DNA from 3 places in the Anaeromassilibacillus sp. D41t1_190614_C2 genome. Region 3 is predicted to be linked to each of the others. Evidence: predicted binding sites of a transcription regulator. Region 3 holds the regulator's gene; each other region holds the start of a gene.

Region 1 (10,902 bases), 180 kb from region 3:
CTGCACAGCGAGCCGGAGGAAGCGGTTCTCGCGTTCTTTTATATGATTCTGGATGAGCTTTATAAGCTCGGGACCGTCCCGGCGATCGATATCCGCGATTATGCCAACGCGACATTGACAAACGTCCACTTAAAAACGGACGAAGAAAATTTGCAGACGGAGTCATCCGAAAAAACTTCTGAGGCAGATGGTTCTGTCTCGGAAGAGAAGGAAAACCAAGAGGAACCGGCTGTAAAATAAATAACATGTAAATCAAACAAGGCGCCTACCCCACGCAAATGGGATAGGCGCCTTGTTTTGTCCCCTGGCGGGGTAAGATTTCTGTCTTGGAATTGATGGCGTTTGGCTGGATGTAGCAGAATTGCCGTCCCCTGGCGGGGCATGGGGTGTAACGGGAGATGGTAATGACGGTCCATCGCTGATTCGCATTTTCGTCCCCTGGCGGGGTGAGGACTGTTATCCAACGATCAGAGGGCTATCACAATCGAGGTCGCATTTTCGTCCCCTGGCAGGGCGTGGTTGTGATGGTTCTCCAATATTCCTAACATCCCATGACATCCCATAGCCGTCCCCTGACGGGGCATGGGTTGTAACTTCCTAATCTAGTAGAGACTGCAAAAGGATATATATTTCCGTCCCCTTACGGGGAATGCGTTGTAACTGCGGTGCCGGCTGGATTTCGCTGGACTACACCACATAGCCGTCCCCTGGCGGGGTAAGGATTGTAACTCATAATCATATGGACCATACGGGATTGTCGTCCCCTGACGGGGCGTGGATTGTAACCGTACTTCTAACCATGAAACTCGCTGTTGTTTGGCTTTCCGTCCCCTGACGGGGCGTGAGGTGTAACCTCGCATCGTTTGCTAGTACGCCCAAAGCTCAAAAGTTTCCGTCCCCTGGCGGGGTTTGGATTGTAACGGGGAAGTGTTCTTCTTAGATTGGCTCTCCTGCAACGTTCCCGTCCCCTGACGGGGCGTGGGTTGTAACTTTATCTTTTCGAAATATCAGCTTATTTTGCAATAAAGTTTCCGTCCCCTGACGGGGCGTGGGTTGTAACTTTACTCCATATGGTTCCAAGGTTTTCGATACTTTTCCGTCCCCTGACGGGGCGTGGGTTGTAACCTGCCTGAGCTGGTAGGGGTGCGTAAGCAGTCTTTGTTTCCGTCCCCTGACGGGGCGTGGGTTGTAACCTGGCGTAAATGGCTAAACGAGCCGGCGGAAGAAGTTTCCGTCCCCTGACGGAGCGTGGGTTGTAACTCCACCCCTATTATACCCAGAAACCATGCGGGTTGTAAAGGCTCAAAGTGCGAACCTCATAAAAATAACCCCTGTTTTGCCTGGCTTTTAGCAAAAATACCGCTCCATCCCAGGCGCGCTGCGCGGTGCGGACTCCCCGGAAAACGGCTTGTGTACTTGGGGTCCGCACAAAGGCGGTTTTGTGCCCGGGAAACCGCTTTTCTGGTCAGCATTTCGAGGCGGATGCATTTTCCAAACTCTTTTGCAGATGTTTTTCCCAGCCCTTGTGTCGTATGATTTATGGAGGATTGCTGTGTTCAAAACCAGCGTTCCATTGTGGCTCTTTCCTCCAAAGGGCGTTCCAATTTGTGCATAGTCCAGACAAAAAATGGGCATTCTTCCCCTCGTGGGGAACAAATTTTCCGGTTTACATAAAATATTTCATCTGTTCATGATTTATTCATATATATGCGGTATACTTTTAGCACACTCGATAAAAGAGTGCTAAAAATATATTTCAAACCCGCATGAACACTGAATGTGTAAACGATAGGAGGGGTTGAACATGAATGCACAGAAATTCACCCAAAAATCCCTGGAAGCCATCCAGGAAGCCCAAAACCTCGCCATTGAAAACAACAATATGCAGATCGAGGAAGAACACCTCGTGGCGGCTCTGCTGCAACAGCGCGACGGGCTGATCCCGCAGCTGCTGAAAAAGATGCATGTAGACTGCGACGCCGTCCAGCGCGCAGTGGCGGAAAAGATTTCCCGCATCCCGGGCGTGACCGGCCCGGGCCGTGAGGCGGGGAAAATCTATGTTTCCGCAGACGTGGATGCAGTCCTGACTGCGGCGGAAAAAGAAGCCGACCGGATGAAGGACGAGTATGTTTCCGTCGAGCATATCATGCTTGCAATTTTAAACCGGCCTAACAACGCCATGAAGGACGTCTTCCAGCGCTTTGGCATTGAGAAGAACGCCTTCCTGACCGCGCTGTCCAGCGTGCGCGGCAACACCCGCGTGACCAGCGACACGCCGGAGGAAACCTATGACGCGCTCTCCAAATACGGCCAGGATCTGGTTGAACTTGCAAAGAACCATAAGCTCGACCCGGTGATCGGCCGCGACGACGAGATTCGAAACGTCATCCGTATTCTGTCCCGCAAGACGAAGAACAATCCGGTGCTGATCGGCGAACCCGGCGTCGGCAAAACCGCTATTGCGGAAGGCCTGGCACTGCGTATTGTGCGCGGGGACGTGCCGAACAACCTCAAAGACCGCAAAATCTTCTCCCTGGATATGGGCGCGCTGATTGCCGGCGCGAAATTCCGCGGCGAATTTGAGGAACGCCTCAAGGCAGTGCTGAACGAGGTCAAGAAGAGCGAGGGCCGGATTATCCTGTTCATCGATGAGCTGCACACCATTGTGGGCGCGGGCAAAACCGAGGGCTCCATGGACGCAGGCAACCTGCTCAAGCCGATGTTGGCGCGCGGTGAGCTGCACTGCATCGGCGCGACGACGCTCAACGAGTACCATCAATACATCGAAAAGGACCCGGCTTTGGAGCGCCGCTTCCAGCCGGTCATGGTGGATGAGCCGAGCGTGGAGGACACTATCTCCATCCTGCGCGGCTTAAAGGAACGTTATGAGGTGTTCCACGGCGTCAAGATCCAGGATCAGGCGTTGATTGCCGCGGCGACGCTCTCCAACCGCTATATTTCCGACCGTTTCCTGCCGGATAAGGCCATCGACCTGGTGGACGAAGCGTGCGCCATGGTCCGCACGGAGATCGACTCCATGCCGACCGAGCTGGACGAGATTTCCCGCAAGATCATGCAGCATGAAATCGAGGAAGCGGCCCTGAAAAAGGACACCGACCCGCTGACGCAGGAGCATTTGAAGGACATCCAGAAGGAACTGGCGGACCTGCGCGCCCAGTTCAAGGAAATGAAGGCAAAGTGGGAAAACGAAAAGCAGGCCATCGGCAAAGTGCAGAAGCTGCGCGAGGAAATCGAGCAGGTCAATGCAGAGATCGAAAAGGCCGAACGCGCCTATGATTTGAACAAGGCCGCCGAATATAAGTATGGCAAGCTGCCGGAGCTGCAAAAGCAGCTGGCAGAGGAAGAGCAGATCGCGGAAAAGAGCCAGTCCTCGGAGACAAACCTTCTGCGCGACAAGGTCACGGAGGAGGAGATCGCGAAGATCGTGGCCCGCTGGACGGGCATCCCGGTCTCCAAGCTGATGGAGAGCGAGCGCGAGAAGCTGCTGCACCTGGACGACATCCTGCATGAGAGGGTGGTCGGGCAGGACGAAGCGGTGGAGAAGGTCAGCGAAGCGATCCTGCGTTCCCGCGCGGGGATTCAGGATCCGAACCGCCCGATCGGTTCGTTCCTCTTCCTGGGCCCCACAGGTGTGGGCAAAACAGAGCTTGCAAAGGCCCTGGCGCAGGCGTTGTTCGATGACGAGCGCAATATGATCCGCATCGACATGACCGAATATATGGAGAAATTCTCCGTGTCACGTCTGATCGGCGCGCCTCCGGGATATGTCGGGTACGAGGAGGGCGGCCAGTTGACCGAGGCGGTCCGCCGGAAGCCGTACTCCGTCATCCTCTTTGATGAAGTGGAGAAAGCGCACCCGGATGTATTCAATATCCTGTTGCAGGTGTTGGACGACGGCCGCATCACAGATTCGCAGGGCCGTACCGTGGACTTCAAGAATACGATCATCATCCTGACTTCCAACCTCGGCTCCAGCGCCATCCTGGAAGGGATCGGTGCAGACGGCCAGATCAGCGAACAGGCGAAGGAGCAGGTGAACGCGCTGTTGAAGCAGCAGTTCCGGCCGGAATTCCTGAACCGTCTTGACGAGATTGTCTTCTACAAGCCGTTGACGCGCGACGAAATAGGCCATATTGTGGACTTACAGATGGTGGACTTACAGCGCCGTCTGGCGGATAAGCAGCTCGGCGTGAAGCTGACGCCTGAAGCCAAGACGTTCATTGTAGACAGCGGTTATGACCCGGTCTACGGTGCGCGCCCGTTGAAGCGTTTCCTCCAAAGCAAGGTCGAAACCCTGATTGCGAAGAAGATCATTCAGGGGAACATCAAGCCACGTGAGACGCTCCTTGTGGACTATGATGGCAAGCAGCTTGTTGTAAAAGATGAGGGATAATAGAAGCTCATTGAAGAATGGATGCAGTGCAATGTGTATCGCACATTGCACTGCATTTTTCTGCCTTTCGGCTTAACATCCCCTGATCCAACCAGGGGTAAATAAGAAAGCCTTGGCGAAACAAGTTCGTATTAGATGAAGATCGTCTTTGATTCCCAAAAAAATAGATTTCGAGCAAAGCACTCGGGAGTTTTTGCAGAATGTTACAGAAAACCAAAGTGAACTGGTTTACCAGTAGCAGGACAAGCGATGCAAGGATTTTTTCGTATCCGTTCCAGGACTCGGCAAGTACGAACCCCTCTGGGGGTGGGCAAACATTAGGTTACTAGTGATTTTGATTATCGGATAAACGATGGGCTGATGTCAAAATTGCTTTCGGTTCATCGCACGAAATATTGTTATTTTATAAGGAATGCGATATAATGAAACCGGTTATATTCTGGGAAGATTCCCTGGTGTGGAGGAACACCGTATGATTGATAAAGATTTTATAGATCATTTGGAGGAGCAAATCCACCAGACAGTCCAGGACGCCCTGGATCTGAAAGAGACCGTGGTCCGCACAGTGCGGGAAAATGTGGATGCCCATCGAGGTCCGGTCCCGCCCCAAAGACCGGTTCCACCTCGCAGGCCTGCCCCTCCGAAGCCTTATGTATATCCGGGGCGGCCTGTTCCCCGCTCAAATACCCAATTGCGTGTCCGTAGGAACCCGGGAACCTCGATTGCGGGTACCGTCATGGAGATCGTCGGGTTGGCTGGGGCAATCCCAACCGGTCTGGCGTTTGTGATCCTTGCGCTCGCTTCTCTGCTGGCGGGAATGCCCTGGGCCGCGTTTGCGATCTCCAGTGTGGTGCTGGTTCCGCTTTGTGTGGGGTTTACCGTATTGGCTATTTGCGGCGTGCGCAAAGTCCGCCGGAAACGCCGGTTTCAACGGTATCAGGCGCAGTTGAATGGCGATACCTTTTGCTCGCTCGACCTTTTGGCGGCCTCTGTGGGTGAATCAAAATCCTTTGTCATTCGCGATTTGCAGAAGATGATCCGGGACGGCTTGTTCCCGGAAGGGCATATCGATGAGCAGGAGACCTGCTTTATTGCCACGAACGAGACCTATCGGCAGTATCTGCAAGCCCAAGAGAGCGCACGCCGCCGGCAGTTGGAAGAAGAACGGAAAAAGCAACAGCCGGAGGCGGATGAGGCCGGCGAATGTGAGCGGGCGATTGCCGAGGGGCGCGATTATCTCTGGCAGATCCGCGAGGAAAACCGTGCGATTCCGGGAGAAGAATTTTCGCGGAAGCTGTCCCGATTGGAAGAGATCTGCGCGAAGATTTTTGACCATGTGGAGGCCCATCCGCAGAAATTGCCGGATATCCGCAAATTTATGCAGTATTATTTGCCGACCACTTTAAAATTGGTCAAGGCCTATCGCGAGTTTGACGGACAGCCGGTGCAGGGAGAAAATGTCACCAAAGTGAAGGCTGAGATCAGCGATACGTTGGATACGATCAACACCGCCTTTGAGAATCTCCTGGACAGCCTGTTCCAGGATGATGTGATGGATATTTCGACGGATATCTCCGTGTTGGAAACCATGCTCGCGCAGGAGGGCCTGACCGAGGATGCGTTCCGCAAGAAGAAACCGTAAATGAATCGGAGGAAATTGCTATGGACGAGACTTTTCAGGAGCAACCCGTATTGACCTTTGAGCCCTTTGCGGATGAGCCGTCCGCCTCACTGCAAAAGGCAGAACCTGCGCAGGCGCCCACCGAAGCGCCGGTGTTCGACGAGAGCAGCCTGTCGCCGGAAGAGCGCAAAATGGTGGACGATTTTGCCGCAAAGATCGAATTGAGCAATTCCAATATGATCTTGCAATACGGCGCGGGCGCCCAGAAAAAGATGGCGGACTTCTCGGCGGATGCGCTGAACAATGTGCGCACAAAGGATCTCGGCGCGGTCGGGGATATGCTGTCCAGTGTGGTAACGGAGCTGAAAAGCTTTGACGTGGAGGAAGAGGAGAAAGGATTCTTCGGATTCTTTAAACGGGGAGCCAATAAGATGACCGCGTTAAAAGCGAAATACGACAAGGTGGAAGCCAATGTCGAAAAGATTTGCGCGGTTTTGGAGCGCCATCAGGTGCAGTTGCTTAAGGATGTCGCCATGATGGACAAGATGTACGAGATGAACAAGGTCTATTTTAAAGAGCTGTCCATGTACATTTTGGCAGGAAAAAAGAAACTGGCGCAGGTGCAGCAGGAAGAACTCCCCAAGCTCGTGGAAAAGGCTAAGCAGTCTGGCCTGCCGGAGGATGCACAGGCCGCCAACGATCTGAACGCCCTGTGCAACCGCTTCGACAAAAAGCTGCATGACCTGGAGTTGACCCGCATGGTGTCCATCCAGATGGCGCCGGAGATCCGGCTGGTGCAGAGCAACGACACGCAGATGTCGGAAAAGATTCAGTCCACGCTGGTGAATACCATCCCGCTTTGGAAGAGCCAGATGGCCCTGGCCTTGGGGATCGCCCATTCGCAGCAGGCGGCGCAGGTACAGCGCGAGGTTACGGACATGACGAACGAGCTGCTGCGAAAGAATGCCGCGACGCTGAAAATGGCGACCGTGGAGACAGCCAGGGAGACCGAGCGCGGCATCGTGGATATGGAAACCCTGCGCGAAACCAACCAAAATTTGATCTCCACCCTGGACGAAGTGATGCATATACAGGAGGAAGGCCGGCAGAAGCGCCGCGAGGCGGAGGTGGAGCTGGGCCGCTTGGAAAACGAACTCAAACAGAAGCTGCTGGAAATCCGCGGATAATGCGAAAGATAGCAGATCGGCCGCTCCGGTGCATGGACACCGGGCGGCTTTCTGTTTTTCCAATACAAACCATTTGAGAGTCACTGGATTTTTGTGCGGCAGCGTTCTATAATAAGGTAGAACATTTGATTGGAGATGAGCGTATGGAGGGCCCGGATCGTGTGATTCTGCACTGTGACTGCAATGCATTTTACGCATCAGTGGAATGCCTGCTGCATCCGGCTTACCGGGATGTGCCGATGGCGGTCTGTGGGGACCCCGAGAACCGGCACGGGATCATATTGGCAAAAAATGAGCGGGCCAAGCGGTTCGGCGTCCAAACCGCGGAGACCATCTGGCAAGCGCGGCGCAAATGCCCCGACCTGGTGCTCGCCCCGCCGCATCGTGACCAGTATGCCATATATTCCAAGCGGGTCAACGCGATCTATCAGCGCTATACGGATTTGGTGGAGCCCTTCGGCATCGATGAAAGCTGGCTGGACGTCACCGGGAGCCAGAGGCTGTTCGGTTCCGGGCCGGAGATCGCGGACCGCCTGCGCGCCGAGGTCCAGCGGGAGACCGGCCTGACAATTTCGGTTGGGGTTTCCTTCAATAAGATTTTTGCCAAGCTGGGCAGCGACTATAAAAAGCCCGATGCGACCACGGTGATCTCGCGGGAAAATTACAGGGACATTGTGTATCCTCTTTCGGTGAGCGCCCTGCTCTATGTTGGGAAAAGCGCGCGGGAAACCCTGCAAAACATGCGCATCCGCACCATCGGCGACCTGGCCCATGCAGACCGTAAGGCGCTGGTGGCAAGCCTTGGAAAGGCCGGCGGCGAGCTCTACGACTACGCAAACGGGCTTGACAAGAGCCCCGTGAAGAGCATTTATGAGCCGAAAGAGGTCAAGTCGGTGGGAAATGGGCTGACTTTTAAAAGGAACCTGGTCGGGTGGGACGACATCCGGCTCGGCGTTACAGTCCTGGCCGATACCGTCGCAGCGCGTATGCGCCGCAGTGGGGTGAAATGTTATACGGTACAGCTCAATATCCGCAATCCAAGCTTTAAAACCATCTCGCGGCAAAAGCCGCTCGCGGTGCCGACCTTTTTGTCAAAGGAGCTGGCCCGTGCAGCTATGGAGATATTGGCGGATTCGTGGAATCCCAATGCGCCGATCCGCATGTTGACGCTTACCGGGACCAACCTGGTGCCTGCGGATGAAGCGCCGGGGGAACAGCTCAGCCTGTTTGAGCACTCCCGGCAGGAGGAACGCAAAAAGCAGGAAAAGCTGGAGACCACTCTGGACGCCATCCGGGAAAAGTTTGGCAAGGATGCGGTGTCCATCTGCGGGGTGCTGCAAAACGACATCGGCGCGGATTGACTTGCATTCCGGCCAAGGTCTTGCTAAAATGAGGACAAATCAGCGTTCGTCCGGTGTGTTCACCGGACGGATGGAAAGGATCGCGATACCATGCAATACCGTGTGTTTGGAGATACGTATGTTGTGCGCCTGCAAAGGGGCGAGGAGGTGCTCGCCTGCCTGCGGGAGTTATGTGAGAAGGAATCCATCTCGCTGGGGACGGTTTCAGCCATCGGTGCGGTCAACCATGTGGTGGTGGGCGTGTACCGGGTGGATGAACAGAAATATGTTGCCAACACCTTTGACGGCGTGATGGAATTGACCTCCCTGATGGGGAACATCACGGAAAAAGACGGAGAACCCTATCTGCACCTGCACGCCACCTTCGGGGACCTCACCGGAAAGGTGATCGGCGGGCATCTCAACGAGGCGGTGGTCAGCGCCACCTGTGAGCTGTTTGTCCGGAAGGTCGAGGGCCATGTAGGGCGCAGGTTGGACCCGGAGACGGGGCTGAATATCTTTGATTTTTAAGGAGGATCTACCAATGGTCAAGCATATTGTCATGTGGAAATGGAAGGACGAGGTAAAGCAGGACCACCCGGAAGCACTGGTTGCTTCCCTGCAGGAGCGCTTCAAGGCGCTGTTGGGCGTGGTGCCGGGCCTGAAAGAGATTGAATTCGGCGCGAATTACAACGGCGGGGAATATGACATCGCCCTGTACTGCGCGTTTGCGACCAAGGAGGACCAGGACGCCTATCAGACCAATCCGGCGCATCTGGCCGTTGCGGAAATAGTGCGCGCCTCCACCTGCGGACGCGCCTGCGTCGATTACGAAATCGCATAAACGGCGTTGAAAAACCGTTCGCCTGCTTTGTTGGGAAGGATACTTTCCAATGTTTGATAAATATTTGTGAAGAACTTTTTTAGAAATCAAAAAGGGACACCTGGTGTTGCTGTACCAGATGTTCCTTTTTTTCACGGGTATCTAAGCAGATTAGACGCTGTGAAACCCTTTGCCGATGATCTCGCTGGTATTGGAAATGAGGATGAACGCACCGGGCTCCACCTGCTTGATATACTGCCGGAGCTGCACAGCCTGATACCGCTTGAGAACCGTAAAGATAATGTATTTTTTATCATGGGAGAAGGCGCCTTCCGCTTCACAGACGGTGGCGCTGCGGCCAAGCTTATGCACAATGTAGTCGCAGATGGGCTCCGGGCTGCTACAAACCACATTGAAATATTTGCACAGGTTGATGCTCTCAATCACGTTGTCGATCACCAGGGATTTGGAGAACAATCCCAGCATCGAGAACAGGAATGTTTTAATATCGAAAATGAAGAAAGCCGACAGCGTGATCAGCAGGTCGCTCAGCAGGAGTGCGTTGCCGATGTTGACGCTGGTGAATTTCTTTAGGATCATCGCCACGACGTCCGTGCCGCCGCTCGAAGCGCCGATGTTGAACAGAATGGCGGAACCAAGGCCCGGCAGCACAATGGCGAAGATCAGTTCCAGAAGGGGATCGTCCGTCAGAGGCTTGTCCAGTGGCCAGAGATATTCCATCCCCGAAAGCGCCACCGACAGCAGCATACTGGAATAGACAGTGCGTACGCCGAATCCCTTGCCCAAAAAGAGGAATCCTAAGAGCAATAAGACGAGGTTTACAATAAAGTTGACCGTACTGGGGGAGATGGGCATCACCTGGCTGACAACCACTGCCAGGCCGGTCACCCCACCAAACGTGAAATTATTTGGAAACTTGAAGAAATAGATGCCCACAGCCATCAATAGGGTGCTGAGAGTGATGAGTGTATACTCTTTGGCGGCTTTTAGAACAGTTTCTTGGCTTGGCAGAGCGAATTTCATCGCGATCCCTCCGTAAAACGGTGTCGTTTCTTTTATGTTAGAAGAGCAGCAAAATGGTAGTTTTAGCAGTTGCGGCGTTTTGGCCATCCCTTGGAAAAGGTTCGTGATACCGCTTCAGAAATATTGATGGAAAGCCGGACAATGAAAAATCGGTCCGGAGGATTTCTCCGCGCTTCGAGCGCTGTGGGATTCTTATCTTCCGAGGAAAAATTCCCCTTTCTATCTTTATCTTACTATATGGTTCACGTATTTTCAAGAATTCTACGAATGGAAGATAGGGAATCTGCCGATTCGGCTGGCGCGCGGCCGGTATACCTTGAATCAATAGGAAGAATTTGTTATAATACAATCAATTATTGCCGAAAAACAGGGCGAAAAATGCGCCCAAAAGATGGGGATGCGGGTGCCGCCGGCCGCTGCCCGTGCATGGAAACCGGCGGGGAATGGAGTACTTATGGCGAAGGTTACCCTTC
Region 2 (10,902 bases), on a different contig from region 3:
AGCACTGCGTCTCCTCATCGAAGCCTTCGGTGAGCACGTCAAACACCCTGCCAACCTGTGCCTCGCCCCAATCCTGCATAATCCCCATCTGGGTCTCCATCACACGGCCGGCGCGGCGGCGTTTCTCTTCTTCTTCGATCTGGTTCTCCATCTCGGCGGCGGGGGTATCCTCCTCCTGCGAATAGGCAAAGCAGCCCAGCCGTTCAAAGCGGATTTCTTTGATAAAATCACACAATTCCGCGAAGTCCTCCTCCGTCTCGCCGGGGAAGCCTGCAATCACGGTGGTGCGCAGGACCAGGCCGGGGATTCGCTCGCGCATCTTCCCGATCAGCGCCGTGAGTGTTTCGCGGTCCCCAAAGCGGCGCATGGCCCGGAGCACCGGCCCGCTGCAATGCTGAAGCGGGAGGTCGACGTATTTGACAATTTTTGGCTCCTGCGCAATCGTATCCATCAGTTCTTCCGTCATGAAGTCCGGATAGCAATACAGCAGCCGGATCCACTCCACGCCGTCCACGGTGCCCAACTTATGTAACAGCTCCGGCAGCATCCATTTCTTGTATAGGTCGCGCCCGTAGCGGGTGGTATCCTGCGCGATGACGATCAGTTCCTTTGTCCCGCTTTCCGCCAATGCCTTCGCTTCCTCCAGAATGCTCTCCATCGGGCGGGAGCGGTACGGCCCGCGGATCAATGGGATCGCACAATAGGAACAGCGGTTGTCGCAGCCCTCCGCGATCTTGATATAGGATGAGTAGAGCGGCGTCGAATGGACGCGCTCCCCGCACAGGGGCAGGAGCGTCTTTTCGGGGAACAGCTCCGGATGCTCGCCACGCAGGGTGCGGTCCACCACTTCCACAATGTCGGCGTCCGCTCCAATCCCACAGACCGCATCGGCCTCGGGCAGCTCCTTGCGGATCTCCTGCTGATAGCGCTCCGCCATGCAGCCGGTGACCACGATCGCTTTGATTTGCCCGGCCGCCTTCTGCTTGCCGAGCTCTAAAATCTCCCCGATGGACTCCTTCTTGGCCGCCTCGATAAAGCCGCAGGTGTTCACAATCGCCACATCCGCACAGGAGGCGTCGTCCACCAATTCATATCCTGCCTTTTGCAGACGCGCCATCATCATCTCCGCGTCCACCCGGTTCTTTTCACAGCCGAGGCTGATCATTCCAACAGATGCCATTCTTCAATCCTCATTTTCGTAGTCGATATAGTCCCGCAGCGCTGTGCGGATGTCCTCGCCGCTGTAACCAAGCCGCTGCAGCGCAGCAAACACGCGGCGGCGCCCTTTTTCATCGGAAAGGGACCTCTGATACTTCCGTTCCAGCAGGAACCGGAGCGATTCCTCCGGCTCTGGGGCGAGCTCTTCCACAATTTCCTGGGCGAGCGCGCGGTCGATCCCCTTTTGCAAGAGCTCATATTCCGCACGGCGCGCCGCAAACCGCTTGCGCTGCAGCAGCTCTTCCGCCAAATTGCGCGCATATTGCGCGTCGTTGACCAGGCCGAGCTCTTCCATGCGCTCCGCAGCGCGTTCCGCTGCCTCGCGCCCCGCCGTCCGGGAAATCTTATCCGCCAGTTCCTTTTTGGAGTGGCTGCGGTGCTCCAACAGGTAGAGCGCCTTCTCCTGCGCGCGGTGTGCGTCGCTCCGCTGGATTAGCCGGTACAGCTCTTCGTCGTCGAGCTCCATCCCAATCCGCAGGCCGGATTGCAACAGGGTCTCCGCGTCCAGCTTTGCGGCGAGCTCCCCATCCAGGAACAGGGCCGTCAGGCGTTTCCGCCGCGGCTCCAATGCGGTAACTAACAAAGCATTCCCATCCTTTTATGATTCATGTCTATTCGACGTCGTCGGCCTCTATGTCGATTTTCGCAGCCGCTGCGCGGGAGGCCGGTTTTGCCTCCTCCGCCGCAGGCGCGGGGATCTCCAGCGGTTTCGCTGGGGAAGCGTTCGGCATGGGTACCGCCGACTTGGCATAGAGTTTCCCGACATTTGCGCGAACCTGCTGTTCGATTTCGTCCGCCAGTTCCTTATTGGTGGCAAACAGCGTTTTGACATTGTCGCGGCCCTGCCCCAGGCGCTCCTGCTTATATGAGAACCAGGCGCCGCTCTTCTGCACGATATCCAGCTTGACGGCAAGGTCGAGCAGCTCGCCCTCGCGCGAAATGCCGCGGCCGTACATCACGTCGAATTCCGCCTCACGGAATGGCGGCGCAATCTTATTCTTTACCACGCGCGCACGGGTGCGTGCCCCAACCTGTTCCGTGCCGTTCTTGAGCGTCTCAATGCGGCGGATGTCGATGCGCACCGAGGAATAGAACTTCAAGGCGCGGCCGCCGGGGGTGACCTCCGGGTTGCCGTACATCACGCCCACCTTTTCGCGGAGCTGGTTGATGAAGATCGCCACGCAGTTGGATTTGGAAATCGCACCCGCCAGCTTGCGCAGCGCCTGGCTCATCAAGCGCGCCTGTAGTCCCACGTGGGAATCGCCCATCTCGCCCTCGATCTCCGCGCGCGGAACCAACGCCGCCACCGAGTCGACCACAATCACGTCGATTGCGCCGGAACGCACCAGCGCCTCCGTGATCTCCAACGCCTGTTCGCCGGTATCCGGCTGGGAAACAAGCAGGCCGTCCACGTCCACGCCCAACGCGCGGGCATACACCGGGTCGAGGGCGTGCTCCACGTCGATGAATGCCGCATTGCCGCCGTTCTTCTGCCCCTCCGCGATGCAATGCAGGGCCAGCGTGGTTTTGCCGGAACTCTCCGGGCCGTAGATCTCGACGATACGGCCGCGCGGCAGCCCGCCGATCCCGAGCGCCAGATCCAGGGAAAGCGAACCGGTGGGGATCGCCTCCACATGCATGGCCTCGTTCTGGCCCAGACGCATCACCGCGCCCTTGCCAAACTGCTTTTCGATCTGCGCCAGCGCTGTCTCCAACGCTGCCTTTTTATCCATCGTTTTTCCCGCAGCCGCGCCGCGGCTTTTGTCCATGGCCATTTGATTCCCTCCGGTCTTTTGATTGGAAAAACGCCGGAAGAAGTTCCGGCGTCTCGAAGTGACAAGTCATAAAATAACTTGCATTATTATATCGTATTTTTGAAAGAAAAGCAATGGATGGGGACAAATTTCGAACAAAGTTTCTTGCAAACCTTCTATCTTTTGGCAGGGGGCGCCTTTCAAGCAAAACGCCGGGGATCAGTCTGCACGTTTTAAGGTGCGCAGTAGGTTTACCATTTCAATGGCCCCTTGCGCACATTCCGCTCCCTTATTGCCCGCTTTCGTCCCTGCACGCTCGATCGCCTGCTCGATGGTATCCGTCGTCAAAACGCCGAACATAACCGGGACGCCGCTCTCCAGCGACACATGCGCAATCCCCTTGGAGACCTCGTTACAAACATAGTCGTAGTGGCTGGTGGCGCCCCGGATCACAGCGCCCAGCGCAATTACCGCATCGTACTGCCCGCTCTTTGCCATTTGGCTGGCAACCACAGGGATTTCAAACGCACCCGGCACCCATGCGACAGAAATCGCATCGCCCAGCACGCCGTGGCGCAGCAGGGCGTCTTCACAGCCGCTGAGCAGCTTAGAAACGATAAACTCATTGAAACGGGAAGCTACAATTCCCACACGCATCCCTTGCGCAACCAGTTTTCCTTCGTAAATCTTCATAAGGTTGTTCCTCCTTCACTGGATACATCGGTTTCATAATGTAAAATGTGGCCCATGCGGTGCTGCTTTGTCTGCAAATAGAACAGGTCCTCCGGATTTGCCTCCATCTGGATGGGGATTCGCTCTACAATCTCCATCCCAAAGTCCCACAATTGGTAGATCTTATCCGGGTTGTTTGTCAGGAGCCGTAAGGTCTTTGCCCCCAAGTCCCGCAGAATCTGCGCACCGATAAAATACTCCCGCAGATCTCCAGGAAAACCCAGGGCGAGGTTTGCCTCCAGGGTATCCATGCCTTGGTCTTGAAGCGTATAGGCCTTCAGTTTGTTGAGCAAACCGATTCCACGGCCTTCCTGCCGCATATACAGCAGAATCCCCCGTCCCTCTTTCTCAATCTGCCGCATCGCCGACGCCAATTGCTGGCCACAGTCGCACCGGAGTGAGCCGAAGCAATCCCCCGTCAAGCATTCGGAGTGAACGCGGCACAGCAGCCTCTGTCCATCCCCTATGTCCCCCTTGACCAAAGCAACATGGTGTTCCCCATTCAGCTTGTTGCGGTAGCCATAGGCGGTGAATTCCCCATATTTGGTTGGCAAGCGTGCCACAGCCACCTGTTCTACCAGCTTTTCATGACGTTTGCGGTAATTTTGCAGATCTCGGATGGTGATGAACTTCAAGCCCCATTCCTGCGCCTTCTGCTGGAGTTCCGTGGCGCGCATCATGGTGCCGTCTTCCCGCATGATCTCGCAGCACAGGCCGCATTCCTTCAAACCGGCCAGCCGCAGCAAATCGACCGTCGCTTCTGTGTGGCCGTTGCGTTCCAAAACGCCGTTCGGCTTTGCCAGAAGGGGAAACATATGGCCGGGGCGCCGGAAATCCTCCGGACGTGCCCCTTCTTCAACGCATTTCATCGCGGTGATGGAGCGCTCTGCAGCGGAGATACCGGTGGTTGTGGATACATGGTCGATGGAGACGGTAAACGCCGTCTCATGGTTATCCGTATTGTCGGCCACCATCTGCGGGAGCCGGAGCTTTTGGACATATGCGGCCGACATGGGCATACAGATCAGCCCCTTGGCATGGGTGGCCATAAAATTGATGTTCCCAGTGGTTGCAAACTGGGCTGCACAGATGAGATCGCCTTCGTTCTCCCGGTCGGGGTCGTCGGTACACAAGATCAAGTGTCCCTGCCGCAGCGCCTCCAATGCGTCTTCAATCGAATCATATTGAAACATGGAAATTCCTCCTTAAAATCCGTTTTGCGCCAGAAATTCCAAGGTGACGCCCCTGGATGTAGGCGCCTCCTTCGATGCGCACAAAAACTTCTCCACATATTTTCCAATTACATCCGTCTCCAGGTTGACCGGATCGCCCGGCCGTTTCTCTCCCAATATGGTGGCGCTGGCCGTATGTGGAATAACAGAGACCGAAAAATCCGTCTCTGAAACAGAAGCGACCGTTAGGCTGATCCCGTCCATAGCGATCGATCCCTTCTCAACGATATACCGTAGAACCTGCGGGGCTGCCTCCACCGTATACCAAAGGGCGTTGTCATCCCTCTGGAGGGCTCGGATACAGCCTACCCCGTCGATATGTCCCGATACAATGTGACCGCCGAACCGCCCGTCCGCCGCCATTGCACGCTCGAGGTTTACGCGGCTGCCCACGGAGAGGCATCCCAGGGAAGAGCGGTTGAGCGTCTCGTGCATCACATCCGCTGTAAACCCTCCGGAGTCCTTTGAACAGACCGTCAGGCATACGCCGTTTACCGCAACACTGTCGCCAATTTTTAGACCGTTCTGGATTCGGACAGCCCCAATCGATAATACAGAGGAATGCGCGCCGCGCCGGACCGCGCGGACCGTCCCAATTTCTTCAACAATCCCCGTAAACATTGCCGTCCACCTCGCTTTCCAGCAAAAAGTCCTTTCCAAGTTGGACAACCACCGTATTTTTCAGCCGGACCGCCTGGGAGGGCAGTTCAACCCCTATGCCCGCCACCGGTGTCTTGGCGGCCGCACCGCCGAAGATCTTCGGGGCGATATAAGCTTGAATCTTTTGGACAATCCCCTGCTCCAGCGCCGCCCAATTCAGCGCGCCGCCCCCTTCCAGCAGAAGGCTATCGATGTTTTCCTCTCCAAGCCTCTCCATCAATGCACGCAGATCCACCCGGCCCTCCCGCTCCGGAAGGGTCCAAACCCGGCAGCCAGCGTCCTCCAGCGCTGCCTTCCTCCCCGGCTCCGGGGAGACTGCGGCCAAAATGGTGGGGACTTCCCTGGCGGTGCGTACAATTTGGCTGTGCAGCGGTATCCGTAAATGGGTATCACAGAGAACCCGGATGGGGTTCTTTCCTCCCTCCAGCCGGCAGGTCAGCAAAGGGTCATCCGCGAGGACAGTGCCGATTCCTGCCAGAACTGCCGCATACCGGTGCCTATCCTGATGGACACGCCGCCTGGCCGCTTCGCCGGTGATCCATTGGGAAGCGCCGGTCCGTGTGGCGATCTTTCCGTCCATCGTCATCGCGTATTTCATCACCACATAAGGGCGCCGGGTCTGGATAAAGTGGAAAAACACTTGGTTGAGCGCGTCACAAGCATCCCGCAGGACGCCGGTGGCCACCTCCACCCCTTGGACACGCAACCGCTCCAGGCCTTTCCCCGCTACCAACGGATTGGGGTCTTCCGAACCGACCACCACGCGGGCAATCCCGGCCTCCAGGATTGCATCGGTACAGGGAGGCTGCTTCCCATGATGGCAGCAGGGTTCCAACGTAACATACATGGTTGCGCCCTCCGGCGATTCCGTGCAGGCCTTCAAAGCCTCCCTCTCCGCATGGAGCTCTCCATAGCGCGTATGGTATCCCTGTCCAATGATACGGCCATGCTTTACAAGGACTGCCCCTACCATGGGGTTGGGGTTCGTCCAGCCGCATCCCCGCTTCGCCAGTTCCAGGGCCAAGCGCATATAATCTTGATCTTCCATCTTTCACCTCCGAAAAAAAGAAAAATGCCTTGAACGGTCGTTCAAGGCATCCTGAAATGGCAGGGGGCTTCTGGCCACAGAACATAAAAAAGCTCTGGAATCCAACATTCCAGAGCAAATCCATGCGTGCAGAGACGTTTTTATTCTGCCATACACGATCTTCTTTCATCCAGACTATACGGTCGGCTTCGGAGTTTCACCGAATCATGCCATGCGGCTCGTGGGCTATACCACCGGTGGGGAATTGCACCCCGCCCTGAAGATCCTATTCAATTGAATTGAGTATACTCCTCCTATTGGAAAAAGTCAATCCCTGGGACCCTTTTCGTTTGGCATTTCATCTGCCAGGGCCTTCCCCTCTCATGGCCCCGGATAAAAACATCCTACGACCACGCGGTCCAACCCGTTAAAATCCTTGCGCACTTCGATTTCCCGCACACCCGCCTCTTGGAACAATTCCGTCACGGCCTGCGCCTGTTCTTCCCCGATCTCCACAGCGGCAACGCCGCCGGGCTTCAAACGCGGGACCCATAGCTGCGCAATCGCCCGGTAGAACACCAGCCCATCTTCCCCGCCGTCCAGGGCTGTGCGCGGTTCCTGCTGCACCTCTTTTTGTAGTCCCGCAATCACCCCCGCCTCCACGTAAGGGGGGTTTGACACCACGAGATCTAGCCCGGAAAACGGTGCGGCCGATTCCGGCGACAAGACATCTAATCGGACCGGATGGACGGCCTTGCTTGCCAGCCGGCGGACATTGGCCTCCAAAAACCGGAAAGCATCCGCATAGAGCTCTGCGCAGGATATCTCTAACCCTGGGAGCAGGGATGCAAGCCCGATCGCCACTGCGCCGCTTCCGCCGCAGAGGTCGATCCCTTTCCAAGGCCCTTTCGCGCCGCTGCCCACACGGAGCCGTTCCGCCGCTGTATACACCAGCAACTCCGTCTCCTCGCGCGGCACCAGAACGCCTTCTCCCACGCAAAGCGTAAAATCCATGAACGGCCACTCGCCAAGGATGTACTGCAACGGCCGCCCCTGCGCCCGCATTTCACAAAGCTCCCAATATGCGGCCGCGTGCGCTTCTTCCGCCGGTTCCATCCCATGGATCATCAGCTTTTGGCGATCCATACCAAAGACCTTTTCAAACAGGCAGACAGCATCAAAGGCAGGGGTTTCAATCCCTGCCTTTTCTAAAAGCATCTTTCCCTTTTGATACGTTTGCCGCAGCGTCATGCCGTTTTCTCCTTTGGCTGCTTGGCCTGTAACGGGCATTGCAGATCCGTCCCGTCCTCCGGGATGACCGCCTTCATCGCCTCAATCGCCACTTCGATCATGCTGTCGTCCGGTTCCTTGACTGTCAGCCGCTGCATCCAGAGGCCGGGGGCCGAAATGATGCGCGTGGCAAGGTTGTCATAACGCCCACAGATACGGATAAGCTCATAGCCGATGCCCACCACCACCGGAATACAAAGCAATTTGACCAATGTGCGCAGGATGGGGTTTGTGAACGGGATGAAGAACCCGATGATGACCCCCAGCAGCAGCATGATAATCATAAAGCTCGTACCGCAGCGCGGATGGAAGCGGCTGTGATGCCGCACGTTTTCAACGGTCAGCTCTTCTTCATTTTCATAGCAGAAAATGGTCTTATGTTCCGCGCCGTGATACTCAAACACGCGCTTAATCTCCGACATATGCGCTACAATGGCGATATACGCCACAAAAATACCGATGCGCATCGCGCCCTCAATGATGGAGCGCCATGCTTCAATCCCCGTTCCAAAGAGGTATTGCTCGCACACATTAAACAGCCAGGTCGGCAAAAAGAAAAACAGCACAATGGCCAAGAGCAGGCCCAGGACCGTGCCCACCGCCATAATGGCGTTCATCAGCTTATCGCCAAACACCCGCTCCATCCACTGGTCAAACTTGGAGGGTTCCCCCTCTTCCTCAGCCATCCCAGACTTCTCTGCGGAGATATTCAGCGCCTTAAAGCCTGTGGAAAGGGAATCGATAAAAGCCGCTATCCCGCGGAAAATCGGGAGCCGGAAAATTTTGTACTTCTTCCCCAGGCCGTCCGTCTCCAGGGTTTCAGAAGAAATGGTGCCATCCGGCATGCGCACAGAAATTTCGGTGCGCTTCGGCCCGCGCATCATGATGCCCTCGATCAGTGCCTGTCCGCCGATGGAAGTAATACGTTTTGTCTTTTCTCTAGCCATTCTATTCGGATATCCTTTCTGTGTCCTGCGCGGCGTCCGGCGCCTTTTCGAGGAATGCAGGGATCCGGATGGTTACCACAGTCCCCACATTCTCGTGGCTTTCAATTTCCAGGCTGCCGGAATGCAGCCGCATGATCTCGTCGGCGAGTGCCAGCCCAATCCCGGAACCCCGGACGGTCTGGTTCGCCTTATAAAACTTCTTTTTCACGTTGGGCAGGTGCTCCGGCGGGATACCGCAGCCGTTGTCGCTGATGGCGACCCGGATGTAGCCGTTCTCCTCGGAGGCAACCACGCTGATGGTCCCGCCCTCGCCTGTATATTTTAACGCATTGTCCAGGATATTGACAAATACCTGCCGCAAACGGTTGATGTCCCCCAAGACCGGGGAAAGCATCCGCGGCTCTTCATATAGCAGATACTTGTGTTCGGATTTTGCGCGCTCGCTGAACATATAGACCGCTTCGCCCAACTCGGCAAGAATGTCGATTTTGTCCATTGTCAGGGTCATGCGGCCGCTCTGCATACGCGAAAAGTCGAGCAGCTCCTCCACAATGCCGGACAGCCGTTCGGATTCCCGGATGATGACGCTCATGCCCTTGTCGAAGGTTTCGTCGTCCATACCGCCGCCCTGCATCGTCTCTGCCCAGCCCTTGATGGCAGTCAACGGCGTGCGCAGCTCGTGGGAGACGGAGGAGATGAAATCATTTTTCATCTTTTCCGCCGCGCCCAGCTCCACCGCCATGTCGTTGATGGTGTCGCACAGCTGGCCGATCTCATCGTCGTTGGATTTTTCAATGCGCGCTTTGAAATCGCCCTGTGCGATCCGCCGCGCGGTCGCGCCAATCTCCTTGATCGGCGTGAGGATGGACTTCATAAAATAGTAACTCGAAGTGGAAATAAAAAGCAGGATCACGACGCCCGCCAGGATCAGAATCCCTACCACCATACCGATCTGCTTATCCGCTTCCTCCAGCGAAACAACGTACCGGACGCCGCCCACCACGCTGCCGGCGTCGTTGTGGATCACCCGCGTGACAGCCATCACCTTTTCCCCGCTGGTCAAGCGCCCGGTCCATGTGCCATACCCATTCGCATCGGCCAATGCCTGCTGGTAATCCGGCATGGGCTGGCTTTGATCCGGCGCAAACCCAATGGACGTTGTGATGATATGCCCCTCGGAATTGAACACCATCAACTCCATGCTTTCCTTGTTGGGGAAATTCTCCACATAATTTCGCGCGGCCGTGAGGAAGTCCTGCGAAGAACGTTGCCCGTAATCGGAGAAAACATTGGTCAATTCCCCTGCGCGGCCGTTGATCGCCTGTTGAATCCCATAATAAATATAATTTTGTATGGCATACGAAAGGCTGAAAACCAGCGCGACGATCAAGATCAGTATAACACCAAGGCTGTTCAAAAGCCAGCGTTTTGTAATTCCCTTTACCACCATGCGGGTTTTCCTCCTTTCCTATGGATTCCTCTCTAAATTTATGCCTCCCATTTATAGCCGAGTCCCCAGACCGTCACGATATGCTTTGGGTTACTGGGTTCGTCCTCCACCTTCATGCGCAGGCGGCGTATATTGACGTCCACAATCTTCTCTTCTCCATAGTAGGCTTCCCCCCACACATGCTTCAAAATCGCGGAACGGTCCAGAGCGGTCCCCGGATTGGAGAAAAAGTATTCCATGATCTGAAACTCCACCTGCGTCAGCTCAATGGGCGCGCCGCGCTTCATCAAGGTGCGGTTGCGCAGGTTGAGCGCAAAATCCCCGGACCGGATCTCCTCTTTAAAATTGTTTTCATCGCGCATCTGCGCCAAAGCAACCCGGCGGTAGACCGCATCCACACGCGCCACCAATTCCGACGGGCTGAACGGCTTCGTCACATAGTCGTCCGCGCCCATCATCAGGCCGCTGACTTTGTCCATCTCCTGTGTCCGCGCGGTAAGCATGATAATCCCGATCGAGCCGCTCTGCTTGCGCAGCTCTTTGCAGACGGCCAGGCCGTCGTACTTTCCGGGCATCATGATGTCCAGGATGG
Region 3 (10,902 bases):
TCTGTATTTTTGAGAATGGTGGGATGAATGATGATCGGTATTATTGGTGCAATGGCGATTGAAGTAGAAGAAATTCTTGCAAAACTGGAACATCCACAGACGGAAACCATCAGTGGAATGGACTTTGTGCGCGGCGCCATCCAAGGGGTAGAGTGCGTTGTAGCGCGCTGTAATGTTGGGAAGGTCAATGCGGCGATCTGTGCGCAGACGATGATCCTGCGCTATGCGCCCAGCCGGATTATCAACAGCGGCGTTGCCGGCGGAATCGGCGCGGATGTCAAGATCGGGGACCTGGTCCTAGCGGACGGTGCCATTCAGCACGATGTGGATACCACCCAGATCGGCGACCAGATTGGCATGGTATCCGGAATCAACTTGGTTGTCATCCCCACCTCCTCTGAAATGAATCGGGTGCTTGCCGAGGCTACGAGACGCTGCGCGTACCAGGGAAACGTCCACATTGGGCGGATCGCCTCCGGGGACCAATTTATCAGCAGTGCAGAAAAACTTCATTGGATCGCCTCCACCTTTGGGGCGGTTGCCTGTGAGATGGAGAGCGGAAGTATTGCGCAGGTGTGCTATATCAATGGAACCAAATACACAGCGGTGCGCTGTATTTCCGACAATGCGGATAGCAACGCGGGCGTGGACTATGAGCAATTTTCCACCTTTGCCGCGCATCAGACAACCGAATTGCTTTGCACGGCGCTGCCAATGTTGGAAAATATATAGGAATCGAGCAAGCAGAAATCCCCTACCCATAAAACAAAAGAAACGGACCAGATCTTTCAAAAGATTTCAAAAGATTACAAAAAGTGACAGGGAAAAGGAGGCGGCAGGATATGAAGGTCATCGACATTTCGCGGGAGCTATTTTCTACACCGGTTTATCCGGGGGACCCAGAGCCTCGCCGTGAACTGGTGCGGCGCATGGAGCTGGGGGATTCATACAATCTCTCCGGGTTCTATACCGGGTGCCATTCTGCCACCCACGTGGATGCCCCCCGCCATTTTATCGACGACGGAAAGACGGTGGACGAGCTGGACCTGTCCCGGTTCATGGGGCGCTGCACAGTTGTGTCAGCACACGGGATTGTCACGGGGGCCGACATCGACCGTATCATGCCCTATTGCGAAAAGATCCTATTGTTCAAGGGTGGAGGGGAGGCTTACCTCTCCACAAGCGCTGCATTTGCCTTAGCTGCCGCCGGCGTGACGTTGGTTGGGACGGATGCCTGGAGCATCGGCGCGCCGCATGAGGAGGCGGGGCCGCATGTTGAACTCCTGGGTGCAGATATTCCCATTTTGGAGGGGTTGTGCCTGTCCCATGTGAAGGAGGGTACCTATACATTGGTGGCGTTCCCACTCTACTTGAAGGGGGCGGAAGCCTCCCCTCTCCGGGCAGTGTTGTTGGCGGAAGACGGCGAAGCGGATTAAATTTTGAAAATCAAACGGCGCGGCTCTGCTAAAAGCAGAGCCGCGCCGGTCTGTTTATAGGGGATGTTTGCTCATTTATAATAGCGGATGCTTGCGACGACTTTTCCGATCACGGTGACGTCGGTCGCATAGATGGGTTCATACTCCGGGTTATCGGGCTGCAAGCGGATGCGGTCCGGCTCCCGATACAGATATTTGACCGTCGCCTCATCCTCGATCAGGGCGACGACCATTTCCCCGTCCTCTGCTGTGGATACTTTGCGGGCGATCACAAGGTCCCCGTCCAGGATGCCGGCGCATTTCATGCTTTCCCCGCGCACGCGCAGTGCAAAGTAGTCGTCGGCATTTTGGTTGGGCGGGCAGAAGGGGACATAGCCCTCCACCTCTTCCACTGCGAGGATGGGCTGCCCCGCAGCCACACGGCCAACGACCGGCACCTGTACAGTGGGCTGCTCCCCCACAAGATGGATGGCGCGGTTGAGGCCGGCGTCGCGGCTGATATATCCCTCGCGTTCCAGTGTCTTCAGGTGCGCGTGGACGCTGGACGTGGATTTCAGGCCGGTCGCTTTGCAGATTTCCCGAACGGTCGGAGGAAGGCCGCCCTGTGCCCGGCTTTTTAAATAGTCGTATACTTTCTTTTGGCTTTCTGTCAACATATCGCATCCTCACTTTCCTGGTGGTGGTTTTCGATCCATTTCCGGAGCCATTCGGAAGAGCATGTTAGAAAAATAGATGGGCGCCTGCGAAGGCTTCTATCCATTGCCCCTTTATTATAGAGAAAGGCGGTACACATCTATGAGAATGGTTATTTTAATAGTTCCATTATAACACAGGCGGTCAAAAAATGTAAACGTTTGTTTGTGAAACTTTCGAGGGATTTCTTCCCAAAGCGTCCCTTTTTGGCAATTTCTACGGAAATTCGTTCAAAAAATCTACTGAAATAGTTTAAAGAATATTCATAGCATCGTAACAACTCAAATCGGTAAAGTGGGTATAATAAGAACCGTAATCAAGCAATGGAGCCGCACCAGAACTTGATACATGTTCTACCCTCCTCAATATACCCCTCAAGCTAAGAAGAAAGACCGAATCCGTAAGGGTTCGGTCTTTTTTCATTTGTTGTGTACGGTTCCTATTTTTGCAGCTGCCGCATATTCCCCGAAATAGGTGGCAAAAATAGACTCGGAGGTGCAACGAATGACTAACAACCACTATCAGAAGAACCATTCATCCGGAGGGGCTTCCAAAGGCTTTTACATTGCTCTGGGCGTCTGTTTAATTGCAATCAGTGTGGCCGCCTGGACGACGTATGATAGCGTTATCAACTATGCGACGCCGGAGGAGGAACCATCCAGCAGCCAAACAACGGCCTATCCAGCGAATGAAGCGGTGAGCGGCGTGTTGGAGGTCCCCGGAAGCAGCTCGCCGGGCACGACATCTTCCACACCATCCGCACCGCCGAGCACATCCCCCAGCAGCCAGGCGCCGCAATCCAAAGCGCCGGTTTCCTCGGAAGAGCCCGCCGTAAAGACCACGACGGTTCCATTGTCTTTTTCGTATCCGGTCGATGGAACGGTTGTGCAAAAATTTAGCATCGACAATCTAATCTATTCTAAAACGATGAAAGACTGGCGCGCGCATGCGGGGGTGGATTTCGCTGCGGAATTGGGCACGGAAGTGAAAGCGATCGCCGATGGGACCGTGAAAAACGCCTACCACGACGACCTATTTGGGAATGTCGTATATATCGAGCACGGCGAGACCGGCGGATGCTACTGTGGCCTGGAAACGATGGACGTGAAAGCCGGCGATACGGTCAAGGCCGGTCAAAAAATCGGGACGGTTGGGACAACCCCTTGTGAGAGCGCTGACGACCCACATCTACATTTTGCGGTTAAGAAGTCCGGCAAGTGGATTGACCCCCTCACAATCTTTGAATAGGCGCCCTCGGCAACGTTTAGGGGCATAAAAAGCAGAGTCAAGAGAGGAATCTTTTGACTCTGCTTTTTTGATCTCTGCCTGTAAAGTTTAGAATATATTCATAAAAATTACAAGAATGTTGCTGGAAATATTATTAATTTCGTGGTACACTATATACGAAATGAAAAGGCCCCTTCTTTTCGGTGAAGTGCGTTTCAATTGATGTAACGGGGTGGAGATTAAATTGGATGCGAGTTGTCCGTTCGGGTGAATCCTTAACAGTTTATTCATGAAATAGACACCGAACGTTACCATACCCAGCGGAAATTTTACTATACTTAAATAGACGGGGAAAGAGAACAGACAGGTTTGTATAGCCCGGTTCCCCACGGGCATACGGAATGAGACTGGTAGAAAGGAGGTACATTCGTGAACAGCAGAGGAGCGGTTCTGGTTTGTGTTACAGGCCAGCGCGATTGTGACAGATTGATTAAAGCAGGGAAGCGGATTGCAGAAGAGCGGTCGGTTCCACTGCATGTATTGTGTGTACAGCCGACTTCGGCGGGGTTCGATGCCGACTGTGAGGAGTTGGAGTATCTGCGGCAGACATCGCGCGACGTGCAGGCAGAAATGTCCGTCTATTTTCATGATGACGCAGCGTTGTTGGCAGTCGGGTTTGTAAAACAAATAGGAGCGACTCATATTGTGACGGGAATGGCGGAAGCCCCCGTTAATGGATTTGTGGAAGTCCTTCATAAGCTTTTGCCCCAAATCCCCATTTCCATGGTGGCAAAAGACGGCATCATATATAATATCTGCCCGACAAACAGAAAGGCAGTGCCCGCCAGAATGATGAATGCATAAGCTGGCGGCTGTTCCAGGGGTCCTGGCCTTGTGCCAGGACCCCTTTTTGCTCCCTCTAGATGGCAATTTACATCTCTTAAATTAGCAAGATGGAATTTTGCTTGTCTGCTTGCCATTTCATGGCCAATGCCGTACAATAGACACATCCCTGTGAAATCCGAAGAAAGGAGGGGGATACACAGATGCTCAAAGAAAACCAACGGATTTTTAATGTGACCATGGTGGTGCTGGATGCATGCATCTGCCTGATTTCTATGGTCCTGGCCTTTGTGATCCGTTTTAACGTGTTGGATGGTGGCCATGACCGCATTGGAATCGTCTACTATTTGAGGCTGATGGTCCTGGTAATCCCGTTTTATTTTTTATTGTATCAATATTTTGGCCTGCACGATTCCTTCCGAAGCAAAGCGCTTGTGTCGGAGATCGGAAAAATTGTTCAGGCGAATATGGTTGGTTCGATCTTTATCTTTGTGTTGGTCTTCTTTTTGAAGGAGGTCAACGTTTCCCGAATGGTCGTTGTGCTGTTCGCGGGGATGAATACCCTGTTCGGCTCCATCGAACGAGTGGCGATCCGGAAAATCCTGCGGCGCTTGCGCGAAAAGGGATATAACCTGAAGCAGCTCCTGATCGTCGGCTGGAACCAGGCGTCCGGAGAATTTTACGATAAGATCATGCTGAACCGCAGTCTGGGATACGACGTCTGCGGCTATCTGAGCGGGCAACCGGAAAATGTGGGGAAACGCAACCTTCCCTATCGGGGGACGTTCCAGGACCTTTCCAACCTTTTGGAAAATAAGGAGATCGACGAGGTGGTTATCTCGCTCGATTACGATGAATTCCCGGAGTTGGAGGAGATCATCGATACCTGCGAAAGGGAAGGGGTCAAATCCAGCCTGCTCCCCTTCTATACGAAATTCTTGCCCACCAGGCCGTATATCGACGTGGTGGAAGGCATGCCGCTCATCAACTTGCGCCGCGTGCCATTGGACAATTTGGTAAACGGCTTTTTAAAGCGGAGCTTTGATATTGTGGCTTCACTTTTGGGCCTGGTCCTTCTGTCCCCCGTCTTTTTGGGGGTGGCGATCGGCGTGAAATGTTCGTCCCCCGGTCCGGTGATCTACCGCCAGACACGCATCGGCCGCCGCAAGAGGGAATTTACTATGTATAAGTTCCGTTCCATGAGTACGGAGAACAATGCGGATATGACCACATGGGGAACCCGCAACGACGGACGCCGGACCGGGTTTGGGGCCTTTTTGCGCAAGTACAGCCTGGACGAGCTGCCGCAGCTCTGGAATGTGCTAAAAGGGGATATGAGCCTAGTAGGGCCGAGGCCCGAACGCCCGTATTTTGTAGAAAAGTTCCGGGAGGAGATCCCCCTGTATATGATGAAGCACCTTGTCCGCCCCGGGATTACGGGATGGGCCCAGGTCAATGGCTGGCGTGGGGATACCTCCATTGAAGAACGGATCAAATGTGACATTTATTACATTGAAAACTGGACCTTCCTTTTGGATATCAAGATCTTGTTCCTAACCATATTTAAAGGAATTGTGAACAAAAGCGAAGATCTCTGAAAAGGAAGGGATTCTGTGCTATAATGATTCCATAAATGCCTGTGAAAACGAAGATTTCCGCGTGGATAGAGCGTTGCGGCTACCCCAAAGCAGAGGGGACTGCCGTATTGCCGTTTGGCGGAAGGGTGTGGAAATAGGGAGGAGACAGCTTTGCTGCCGTATGTTTTGCTGTTGCTGTTTCTTGTTGTGTCTGGATTCCTCTTATGCGAACGGAATCCAAGCAGGAGGAAAGACGCGATTTACTTGGGGATCGCTTCCTTGGGGTTGATTCTCTTTGCTGCATTCCGCGGGGAGACGGTTGGCATTGACTATCCGATGTATCAGACATACTTTGAACAGATGCATCGGGAGGGATGGCAATTTTTGACCGGGCCACAGAATGAATACCGCATGGAGTTCGGCTTTAGCTTTCTCAACTTTGCGATTTCCCGGTTTACCGGGGATGTCCACGTCTTTATGGCGGTTGCGGCAACGATCCTGGTGCTATTGGCGGCCATTGCCATCTATCGGGATTGTTCCATTCCCTGGGTGGGGATGTTTATCTTTGTAAGTTTCCATTTTTTCGGCAATTCCATGAGTTTTATCCGGCAGTCCTTCGCCATTGGGATTTTCTTATTCGCCATTCGCTATCTCAAGGAAAAGCGTTTTGTGCCATATCTGTTGATCGTATTGCTGGCGGCGACGTTCCACAAGTCCATCCTGCTGCTGATTCCCTTCTATTTTTTGGCGCAGGTTCCCATTTGTTGGAAAACCCTTGCGGTGTATGGGACAGGGACGATTCTAATTATGGCCTTCTTCTGGCCGATTTTCGAATTTATCACCCAATTTGTTTACCAGTTCTATGCAACGGAGGAAGGGCTTTATTTCCTGCGTGGGCGCGATTGGCAGACCGCGTTTATCCCCGTATCCTTGGCGGTTGTGGCCCTTTTGTTGAAAGGCCACCTACTGCGGCAGAACCCACAGAATGGGGCGCTGGTCCATCTGGCGGTATGCACGGGTTTGCTCTTTATTTTAACTTGCCAACATTATATTTTTCAGCGGATTGGAAATATTTTCTTTGCCGGCGCGATTTTTTTGCTCCCCGAGCTCCTTAAAGGGATCCGGATCGAACCCGCTGCGGACGAGGACTTGGAGCAGCGGAGGTTCCAGATGCGGTCCGAACGGAAGCAGCAGATGCGGGAGCGCCGGAAGAGGAAGAGTGTGGAGAACTGGCACCGGCAATATTATTATTACAGCCTCGGCGTTACGCTCTTTTTTGGCACCCTATATTATATCTGGTTCCTGCTGCAGAACCGCATCAATCTGATTCCCTATGTGACCTTTTTTTAAAGAGGATATTTGTGCTTAGAGGCGCAATATAAAACGATAAGAAAGAGGGCGACTATATGTGGGCATATGCCATCATTGTATTTAGCATCTTAATTCTTGGCCTGCTTTTGGGGGAATGGAAACCGAGCCGGAAAAAGGAGATTTTATACCTTTGTATTTCCTCGGTGATCCTAATTGTTTTTTCTTCTATCCGGGCGACCAACGTGGGGATTGATTATTTCCAGTTTTATGTGCCGTTTTTTGAGAATGTCCACAGCGGCGGTTGGGGGTATTTAATCAGCGATGCGAACACCTACCGGTCTGAATTTGGGTTCAGCCTGTTGACATATCTGATTTCCTTTGTTACGGGAAACCCCTTTGTTTATGCGGCGGTGATCGCTGTTTTTATGGTCGGCCTGACCGCGCTAGTGCTCTATCGGGACTGCCCGAAACCGTGGGTTGGGATGTTCATTTTTGTCGCCTTCAACTTCTTTGGGAACACGCTGAGCTATCTCCGCCAGTCTTTGGCAATCGCTATTTTCCTATTTGCCATTCGCTATATCAAGGAAAAGCGGATCGTCCCATACATGTTGCTGGTTTTGTTGGCGGCGAGCTTTCACAATTCCCTGCTGCTGGTGATCCCCATCTATTTCCTGGCGCAGATTCCGGTCAACCGGGTTTCTATGGGCGTCTATGCGGGCGTTACGGTTCTGGTACTGATCTTTTCCTGGCAGCTCTTTGACCTGGTCACGCAGTTTGTCTATCAATATTATGCGACTGAGCAGAACCTCTACTTTATGAATGGCCGCGACTTCATGACGGGATTTGTGCCAGTTTTGGCCATGGTGATGATCATCGGCTTCAAAAAACTGTTGCTCAAACAAAATCCAAGGAATGTGGTTTTGGTCAATCTTGCCATGTATGCAGGGATCTTTTTCATCTTGACCTGGAAGCATTTCCTGTTCCAGCGGATTGGCAATATCTTCTTTACCGCTGCGATTTTGTATATCCCGGAGCTGTTGGCTGCCTTGCAATCCACCGCCACCGAAGAAGAGAAAGAAAAACGCTTTCTGGCGGGCAAAGGTAGCTGGCGCAATTATGGTTATTACTATGGTTTGGCGGCTGTCATGGCCTTTGGGTTGATCTATTACTTCTGGTTCATCGAGCAAAACCGCATCAACCTCTTGCCGTTCTATACCGTCTTCCAGGAGATCCAGGTGAGCGCTCTGCGCGTACAGGCGATTACGACGACCATCCTGAATACTTTGGTGCAAACCTTTGGATAATAAGAAGGAGACGCTCTTTTTACAGAACGTCTCCCGTTTCTTCTATGGACTTCTCAACCGAGCGCTACGTCTAAAATCATCATCACCAGGAAACCAAGCATGACGCCCGCCGTCCCTGGGTGGGAATGTTCGCCGAGGTGTGCTTCCGGAATAAGTTCCTCCACCACAACATAGATCATCGCGCCTGCGGCAAAGGAAAGGAACCAGGGCATCAATGGCGTCACCGAACCAGCGATTAAAACCGCCAATAGGCCGCCAATCGGTTCGACAATCCCGGAGAGCGCCCCGTATGCGAACGACCGGGTGGCCGACAAGCCTTCTTGCCGCAAGGGAAGGGAAATTGCTGCGCCCTCTGGAAAATTTTGAAGGCCCATTCCGAGGGCCAATGCCATTGCAGCCGCCAACGTCACCGGCGCGCCTTCCTGTGCGACAAGCGCAAAGGACAGGCCGACTGCCATGCCTTCGGGGATATTGTGCAGCGTCACGGCAAACACCAACATGGTCGTACGCTTTAGTGAGGAAGAAATCCCCTCCGGTTGGTCGCTGCCCGGGTGCAGATGGGGAAGGAGCCGGTCGAGCAGCATTAAAAACAGGCCCCCCAAGACAAAACCACCCGCTGCGGGAATCCATCCGATTTGCCCCTGCTCCTCTGCCATTTCAATCGAAGGGATCAGCAGGGACCATACGGAAGCGGCAATCATGACGCCGGCGGCAAATCCTAAGAAAATGCGCTGTAGATTTGCCTTTACCCCTTTGCGGAATAAAAAAACCATAGCTGCGCCCATAGCGGTACAGAGGAAGGTGAATCCCGTCCCGATCAAGGCCAGCCATGCGGGATGCAATCCTTGCATGGACGTCCTCCTTTTCCGACTCCCGATATATGGATTATAATCACGAGAATCGTTATTATGATTATAGAGGAGGAACGTTTGAAATGCAATGGAATTTTTCGCAGGCCCTCCCATCTGGTTCCATCGGAGGGAGGTTTCTACTTTTACCGGTTGGAATTGGGCACAGCGGCCAAGGAACCCTTTTTGTATTTCATCCTGGTGGCCATGCCGCCGCGGATATGCCGCTGCGCTTTGTTTACCTCTAGCACATTTTTTACTTCCCGATAGAGCTGTGGATCGACATATTTTAAACGCTGGGCGACATCTTTATGTACCGTGCTTTTGCTGACGCCAAACTTTTTGGCTGCTTTTCGGACTGTGGCCTTGTTTTCGATGATATATTCGCCGAGCTCGACAGCGCGCTCTTCAACGATGCCTTTCATGGTACGCCCCCCTGTTCTAGTTAGGGCATGTTCAGATTGCAAGCTCAAGACATGGAAAACGGTGCGGTTTTCGCTTGAACGCGCCCTATGCTACCAAATATATGTGGGGGGACCCGAGAATATGAAGGGGCCGTCCTCTGGCGGTTGTTCTGGGGTGCGGCCTATGATATAATTCTAAAGAATGAGCTTTACTGTTGGAGGGACAAAGAATGGATGCCCCAAAGGTCAGTGTGATTGTACCGGTTTACAACTGTGAGGACTATATTGCAAGGTGCATACAGTCCCTATTGGCGCAGACATTACGCGAAATAGAAATTATCGCGATCGACGATGGGTCAACGGACAAATCGGGTGCGATATTGGATCGATATGCTGAAAAAGACCAACGCCTTCGCGTATTTCATCAGAAAAACGGCGGGGTGTCCGCAGCACGGAATAAGGGGCTTCAATACGCGCAAGGAACCTATATCGGTTTTGTGGATGGGGACGACTATGTAGAACCTGATATGTACCAAGAGCTCTTGGCCGCTGTCGATCATCGGGCAGAAGTCGCGATATGTGGTTACGACCTGCAATTTGTTGGACATCGGGAAACTCGGCCATGTCAAGGGGCGCCCCTGATCCGAATCACATCTCCATCGGATTTTTATATGCAATATTTTTGGAAGTCTCCAAATCTGTGGGATAAAATTTATTGCAGGCAGATGATCGAGCAAAGGCGGGTATCTTTTTCCGGTGATGTTGGAGAGGATCTTTTGTTTAACCTGGAACTGCTCCCCCATTTAAAGACCGCAGCGATTGTACAAAAGGTTTTATATCACTATGTACAGAGAAAAAACTCTATTATTCACAGAGGTAATTGGAAAATCCTGCGGCAAGGAGATCTTTTCGAAAACTATCTTGTGAAGTTCTGTGGGAAAGCATCTATGGAAGAGGAGCAGAGCCCTCTACTTTATATTTCTTTCTTCTCGGTGTTAACGGGTTATTTGTGCTCTGCGAAGACAGCTTCGAGGCCATTTGGCTCTCTAAAACATCATATTTATAAATTGACTTGGGACACACAATTATGTGCGATTTGCGAAAAAGCCATGCAGAGTGGGGAGTTGTATAAACTGAGAAAGAAATGTTTGATCACGCCAGCGTTTTACCAGATCGAAAAGTGGCTTTGTTTTTTGCTGAAGCACCGGATGGTCCGTGCTTCTTCAGCGGTTATTTGGATGATAAGCCGGTTGTATGTA

What was found. The regulator LexA, encoded in region 3, represses DNA repair genes until DNA is damaged. The targets are predictions, from matches to a motif close to CNAACANNTGTTNG.
Region 1: the regulator LexA is predicted to act here: its motif matches at 7,341-7,354, upstream of dinB (DNA polymerase IV).
Region 2: the regulator LexA is predicted to act here: its motif matches at 3,125-3,138, upstream of recA (recombinase RecA).

What each region holds. Positions count from the first base shown of each region.
Region 1 covers NZ_JADMOD010000001.1:269,279-280,180, forward strand. The annotation lists gene I2G69_RS01145 (DUF6602 domain-containing protein) at 1-240, shown strand, start outside; gene clpB (ATP-dependent chaperone ClpB) at 1,805-4,414, shown strand; gene I2G69_RS01155 (5-bromo-4-chloroindolyl phosphate hydrolysis family protein) at 4,887-6,056, shown strand; gene I2G69_RS01160 (toxic anion resistance protein) at 6,077-7,222, shown strand; gene dinB (DNA polymerase IV) at 7,366-8,583, shown strand; gene I2G69_RS01170 (PPC domain-containing DNA-binding protein) at 8,674-9,093, shown strand; gene I2G69_RS01175 (Dabb family protein) at 9,107-9,406, shown strand; gene I2G69_RS01180 (YitT family protein) at 9,557-10,429, opposite strand; gene thyX (FAD-dependent thymidylate synthase) at 10,884-10,902, shown strand, end outside.
Region 2 covers NZ_JADMOD010000023.1:12,525-23,426, reverse strand. The annotation lists gene rimO (30S ribosomal protein S12 methylthiotransferase RimO) at 1-1,180, opposite strand, end outside; gene I2G69_RS13550 (regulatory protein RecX) at 1,184-1,801, opposite strand; gene recA (recombinase RecA) at 1,830-2,993, opposite strand; gene ribH (6,7-dimethyl-8-ribityllumazine synthase) at 3,192-3,665, opposite strand; gene I2G69_RS13535 (bifunctional 3,4-dihydroxy-2-butanone-4-phosphate synthase/GTP cyclohydrolase II) at 3,662-4,897, opposite strand; gene I2G69_RS13530 (riboflavin synthase) at 4,910-5,557, opposite strand; gene ribD (bifunctional diaminohydroxyphosphoribosylaminopyrimidine deaminase/5-amino-6-(5-phosphoribosylamino)uracil reductase RibD) at 5,538-6,644, opposite strand; FMN riboswitch at 6,798-6,912, opposite strand; gene prmC (peptide chain release factor N(5)-glutamine methyltransferase) at 7,005-7,874, opposite strand; gene I2G69_RS13515 (DUF1385 domain-containing protein) at 7,871-8,860, opposite strand; gene I2G69_RS13510 (sensor histidine kinase) at 8,862-10,310, opposite strand; gene I2G69_RS13505 (response regulator transcription factor) at 10,349-10,902, opposite strand, start outside.
Region 3 covers NZ_JADMOD010000001.1:452,844-463,745, forward strand. The annotation lists gene I2G69_RS01920 (5'-methylthioadenosine/adenosylhomocysteine nucleosidase) at 28-732, shown strand; gene I2G69_RS01925 (cyclase family protein) at 843-1,436, shown strand; gene lexA (transcriptional repressor LexA) at 1,508-2,092, opposite strand; gene I2G69_RS01935 (M23 family metallopeptidase) at 2,634-3,377, shown strand; gene I2G69_RS01940 (hypothetical protein) at 3,786-4,220, shown strand; gene I2G69_RS01945 (undecaprenyl-phosphate glucose phosphotransferase) at 4,403-5,797, shown strand; gene I2G69_RS01950 (EpsG family protein) at 5,948-7,126, shown strand; gene I2G69_RS01955 (EpsG family protein) at 7,183-8,391, shown strand; gene I2G69_RS01960 (ZIP family metal transporter) at 8,445-9,242, opposite strand; gene spoIIID (sporulation transcriptional regulator SpoIIID) at 9,386-9,664, opposite strand; gene I2G69_RS01970 (glycosyltransferase family 2 protein) at 9,874-10,902, shown strand, end outside.